Loktanella sp. M215: one gene and its partner. The protein of the gene in region 1 interacts with the protein of each later gene in a pairwise test. Links are inferred from orthologs where the notes say so. Each region holds a gene or a part of one and is shown on either strand. Other genes may lie near its edges.

Region 1 (2,824 bases):
ATGCGCTTTGATTGCACCATATGAAATTGCCAGACCAAGGCCGACACCGACGGAATCCGCCTGCGCATTCAGCCGCACGAATGGACTGAAGATTGCGTCAAGGTCAGTCTCTGGCACACCGGCCCCCTCGTCGGCCACCGCGAGTGTCATGGCTTCGGTGCTGCGGCACCCCGTCACGATCACGGTGCCCCCCGGCGGCGAATGGTTCAGCGCATTGCGGATCACGTTCTCGCACGCCCGGTGCAGAAGTTCGGGATCGCCTTGCAGGTCAAGGACGTCAGCCCCGGCATAACGCACATCGATGCCCCGGGCGCGACCTTCGAACTTCGCATCCGCAATGATATTCTCGATGATATCCAGCAAATCGAATGTCTGGAAGGAATTGACCCGCTCGCTTTTCTCGAACCGGGCCAGAGTCAGGATTTCATCGACGAGATGGTCGAGCCGCGCGATGTCCCCCTCCATCCGGCCGGCGAGCGCGACACCCCGCGCCGGTGTTTTCTCGATCAGTCCCACGGCCGCACGCAAGCGCGCCAGCGGCGACCGGATTTCGTGGGAGATGTCGTGGAACAGCCGGCTGCGCCCGTCCGATAAGGCTTGCAGCCGTGCGGCCGCATGGTCGAAGTCGCGGCCCAGGTCCTGAATTTCCTGGTTAGTCGTGCGCAAACGCCCCTGCATCCGCGTCTCCAGCCGGCCCGCTGCAAGTGATCGCAGCCCTTGGCTCACCGCCCTGATCGGCTGCGTCAGCCACCGGGACAGCCAGATCGCCATAAATGCACTGACGCAGATGCCAAGGAACAGAGGCAGCGTCGCCGGGCGCAAGGCCATCACCACAGCGTCAGTGCTGCTGATCTGCACGACCTCAAAACAGTCCGGACCGGGCGCCCCGATGACCCCGGGCCGACCGCAGGGCACTTGCGGGTCGAGGTGGACATTCGGATGCGCCGGGGCGACCTGCTGCCAGAAGGTCAGCACGCCCGCTGCACCGGACGCGGCGTGGATCAGCGGCAACTCTTCGCGCAGAAGTTCGGGCTCTGCCATGCGCCGCGCCTCTTGCGGCGGTGTGACGTCCACGAACAGGATCAAGACCGACACCAGCAGCAGCGTCAGCAGGTTGGCCGCCCAGACGAAGGCAAAGACCCGCAGGATCATGGCGCGTTACTCCCGGACAAGAAGATACCCGATCCCGCGCAGGCTCTGGATCGGAGAGCGGCCATCGTCGAAGCTGCCGATCTTCTGCCGGATCGCCGAGACGTGCACATCCACCGCGCGGTCGTAGGCGGCAATGGGACGGCCCAGACCCTGTTGCGACAGGTCCGACCGCGACACGGGCTTTCCGATCTGCGCCATCAACACGTCGAGGATATTGAATTCCACCCCGGTCAGCGTAATCGGTTGATTGGCCCAAGTCGCAATGCGGCGCTGCCGGTCGATGGTCAGCGGCCCTTCTTTCTGCACGGCCGCATTCTCGGTCACAGCGCCTGCAGCGCTATGGCTGCGGCGCAGGATGGCGCGCACCCGTGCGGCCAGTTCGGCAGGCGAACACGGCTTGGCCAGATAATCATCGGCCCCCAGGTCGAGGCCCGTGATCCGGTCCGCCTCGTCACCGCGTCCCGTCAGCATCAGCACCGGCACGGTGCCTTCCGACCGGATGTGACGCAGCACCTGCAATCCGTCGACGCGGGGCATCATGATATCCAGCACGACGATGTCGGCGCGCGCGTCGACGATGCGGCCCAAGGCACGCTCGCCATCGCCTGCGACGGACACCTGAAAGCCCTCCTGCTCCAGATACTCGCCCAGCAAGGCCGTCAGTGCTGCGTCATCATCGATCAACAGGATGCGTGTCATGGTCGAAAGGCTCCTCTCGTGGCAACCTTAACGGTCTGCCACGGCCCGGATAGCCAGCTTTTCGCTTCTTTGCACAAACTTGACACAACTTAACATCCGCCCGCGCCATATGAAACCGACCGCGTTTCGGAGCCTGTAGATGAAGACCGCCCTTACCATTCTCAGTGCCTGCATGCTGGCAGGGTGCAGCGTCCCGCTGATCCAGCCGGATGCGACGCAACAGGTGTCAGATCATTACAGTGCGGCCGGTCTGCCCCGTGGGCCTGCGCTGGACGTGAACTGGTGGTCCAACCTGGGCGATGTGCAATTGACGCAGGTGCTGGCCCTGTCACAGGCCAACAGCCCCGACCTGCGCAGCGCCGCAGCCAGCGTCATTGCGGCCCGCGCACAGGCCGGGCAAAGCGCTGCGAACCTGGCGCCCGGCGTCAACGGGTCGGCGTCTGCCACCACAACGGCTGTCGGGTTCGACCAGCGCACGACGACCAGTGCGGCCCTGCTGGATGCAAGCTGGGAGGTTGACCTCTTCGGTCGCACGCGCAATGCCGCAACGGCCGATGCAATCCGCGCCCGTGCCGAGGAGGTGTCCTACGCCGGTAGCTATGTCTCGCTCGCCGCCGAAGTCGCGAATGGCTACGTCACCTACCGCGCCTGCAAACTGGCCGAGACGGACTACGCCGCCGCTCTCACATCCCAGCAGGACACGCTGTCCGCATCGCGCAGTCTGGTGGACGCGGGCATCAGCGCCGCCGCCGACCTGTCCTTGGCCCGCGCCAATGTGGCAAGCGCCGAGATCACGTTGACCAGCCAGAAAGCCGACTGCCGGGTCGCGGCGCAAGGTCTGGCCCGCATCGTCGGTGTGCCGCAAACGCAGATCGACGCTACGCTGGCGAAGGGTGGCGGATTGCCCGGCATAAAGGCGTTCCGGGTCGCGTCGGTCCCCGCCGACATGCTGCGCCAGCGCCCCGATGTCGTC
Region 2 (2,858 bases), 1.3 Mb from region 1 along the record:
AAGGTCCCAGGCGGCCCCGTTCGGGCCGTCGATGGCGACACGTCCCGCTTTCGTCACGGTGAACGTCTGCTGCGGTTCGGACGCGGGCGGGATGTCCGTGGTCCGGCCCGACACGGTTTCCGCCACCGTCAGCGCGCCGACCTCGCCGTAAAGCCGCAGGGTGATCTGCGACCCCAGCCGCACCTTCAGCGGGCCGGGCGGAATGTCGTTGAGGTAAAGCGTCGGCTTGCCGGTGTAGGCGGGCGGGGCGACCCAGCCTTCCCAGACCGGTCCGGTGGCCAAGGCACCGCCGCCACCGTTCTGCGCGATCTCGGCCACCGAGCCCACGCGCAGGACAGAGCCGAAGAGCAGCGCCACGACAAAGAACAATAGCGCCGTGTAACGCAGGCCGTAAGGGTCGCGGTCGGAAATCTTCAGGTCAGGCTGCACCGCCTTGGCCGTTTCGGTCGCGCGGCGCATGCGCGCCAGATGCGCGGCCCAGACCGCCTGTGATGCGGGATCGCCCGCGCCGATCGCCTGCGTGTCGCGCACTGCGGCAATCGGTCGTCCCGGCAGGCTGGCATCGACACGCGCCACCGCCTCGGCCCGGGTGGGCCAGCGAAAGGCGCGCAGGCCGCGGACCAGCGTCACGACGACGGCCAGGATGGCCACGACGCCGAGGCCCCAGAACACCTCCAGGCTCATGCGGTCCTGCCAGCCGAACATCAGCGGCGCGAGGATGACGAAAAGCACGCTCCACAAGGGCCAGAAGGCACGGGTCGCGCGTTCGGCCACCAGCCCCAGACGGGTCAGTGCGACGGGGCGGTTCAGGTGCGGCAGGTCGGTGCGGTGATCGGTCAGCGGGCCTCTCCCTTGCGCGGCGGTGTGACCTGCTGGATCACAGCCACGCCGGAATGATATCGCGCGCGATGATTTCGTCAAAGGTGGGACGCGCCCTGATGACTGCAAATTGATCGCGCTGGACCAGCACCTCTGGGATCAGGGGGCGCGAGTTGTATTCCGACGCCATGACGGCCCCGTAGGCCCCGGCAGAGCGGAAGGCCACGAGGTCGCCCGGCCCAACCCGCGCCATGGTCCGTCCCTTGGCGAAGGTGTCGCCGCTTTCGCAGACCGGGCCCACGATGTCATAGGTGGCACGCTCCGCCCCCGGCGTGGGCTCAAGCACCGGCACGATGTCGTGGTGGGCATCGTACATGGCCGGCCGGATCAGGTCGTTCATCGCACCGTCGAGGATCAGGAACTGCCGGTCGGCGCCCTCCTTGACGTAGATCACGCGGGACACCATCAGGCCGGCATTGCCGGAAATCAGCCGCCCCGGCTCGATCTCGATCTCGCAACCCAGATGGCCGACGGTGCGCTTGATCAGGTCGCCGTAATCCTGCGGGCTGGGCGGGGCTTCGTTCGTCTGGGCATAGGGAATGCCAAGGCCGCCGCCCAGATCCAGCCTGCGGATCGTGTGACCATCGGCGCGCAACTGTTCGGTCAGCTCCGCCACCTTCAGGTAGGCGGCCTCGAACGGGGCCAGATCGGTCAGCTGGCTGCCGATATGGACGTCGATTCCGATGACCTCCACCCCCGGCAAGCTGGCGGCCAAGGCATAGACCTCGCGGGCGCGGGCGATGGGGATGCCGAACTTGTTCTCGGACTTGCCGGTGGCGATCTTGGCGTGGGTCTTGGCATCCACGTCCGGATTGACCCGAATCGTGATCGGCGCCACCTGTCCCAATTCCACCGCAACGGCGCTCAGCGCCTGCATCTCGGGTTCGCTCTCGACGTTGAACTGGCGGATGCCGCCCTCCAGCGCCTGCCGCATCTCTGCCTTCGTCTTGCCGACACCGGAAAAGACGATGCGATCGCCCGGCACACCCGCCGCCACGGCGCGGGCGTATTCCCCCCCCGACACCACGTCCATCCCGGCCCCCGCCTCGGCCAGCAGATGCAGGACAGCCTGGTTGGACAGGGATTTCATCGCAAAGCAGACGAGGTGGTCCATGCCCGCCAGGGCTGCGTCGAACAGGTGGAAATGGCGCAGCAAGGTGGCGCTGGAATAGACGTAGAACGGCGTGCCGACCTGGGCCGCGATCTCGCTCAGCGGCACGTCCTCGGCGCAGAGTGCGCCGTCGCGATACAGAAAATGATCCATCAGCCGTCCCCTACAGTCCGGGGCCGGTCATAACAGAACGCCAACGCCAGAAAAGGGCGGATCGGCAGAGGGGACGGCGGGCGGGGCGCCTTTGCCGCATCTTGCGGCAAACAGCGTCGTCCGGCGTCTTCAGCGGACGGGCTTCGCCCGCAAAAACAGGTAGAGAGGCAGACCGCAGCTTACCCCGATGCAAAAGGTCGCAGGAATCGCCAGCAAGGCGATCCAGTTCCGCCGCACGGCCACTTCGGCCAGCACCCAGACGGTCAGCGTGATCGCCGCGATCGTCAGATCCCAGGTCAGTCCCGTGGTCGCGGCGTTGACATACCACGCGTCGATCATGCGGCCCAGCGACCAGCCCTCGGCCTGAAACCAGGCGATGAACCACGACATCGGATGGATGGCGCCCCAGACGGCCAGTGCCGCCCAGACCCAGCGCAGGGGTGACATATCCTTCATCATACCTGACCCACTCATAGCCCCACGTTCAGCGGAATGCCCGCAGCCCCCAGACGCACGCCGCCCGGCCCCAGCGACAGCCGCCCGATCCCGTCGGCCAGCGTCACGCCGGGCGACACACCGTTCGGCCCGATGCCGACGCCCGCGTTCATCGTGGGTCCCGGCCGCGCCGGCACGCTGGCCTGCGTGGATGTGCCGGGGCGCACCGGATCGCCCTGCGCGCCGCAGCCCGCAAGGGCCAAGGCCGCGATCGCCGCGG

What was found.
Region 2: the proteins of GLR48_RS01485 (region 1) and lysA interact in binary tests that used the Escherichia coli proteins (3 or more experiments, as listed by UniProt). The link is inferred for Loktanella sp. M215 from one-to-one orthologs.

Annotation. Positions count from the first base shown.
Region 1 is NZ_WMEA01000001.1:306,992-309,815, forward strand. What follows is about bases 6-2,795. They hold GLR48_RS01485 (response regulator transcription factor), read right to left. Parts: upstream 1,852-2,795; coding sequence 1,159-1,851; downstream 6-1,158. Other genes in these bases: GLR48_RS01480 (HAMP domain-containing sensor histidine kinase), read right to left, coding at 6-1,152; GLR48_RS01490 (efflux transporter outer membrane subunit), read left to right, coding at 1,991-2,795. Outside these bases: more of GLR48_RS01480, read right to left, coding at 1-5; more of GLR48_RS01490, read left to right, coding at 2,796-2,824. UniProt on the Escherichia coli protein: Response regulator member of the two-component regulatory system CpxA/CpxR which responds to envelope stress response by activating expression of downstream genes including cpxP, degP, dsbA and ppiA.
Region 2 is NZ_WMEA01000001.1:1,640,216-1,643,073, reverse strand. Bases 11-2,834 are described here. They hold lysA (diaminopimelate decarboxylase), read right to left. Parts: upstream 2,144-2,834; coding sequence 878-2,143; downstream 11-877. Other genes in these bases: GLR48_RS08010 (hypothetical protein), read right to left, coding at 2,614-2,834; GLR48_RS08015 (DUF2834 domain-containing protein), read right to left, coding at 2,273-2,590; GLR48_RS08025 (DUF4175 domain-containing protein), read right to left, coding at 11-819. Outside these bases: more of GLR48_RS08025, read right to left, coding at 1-10; more of GLR48_RS08010, read right to left, coding at 2,835-2,858. UniProt on the Escherichia coli protein: Specifically catalyzes the decarboxylation of meso-diaminopimelate (meso-DAP) to L-lysine. Is not active against the DD- or LL-isomers of diaminopimelate.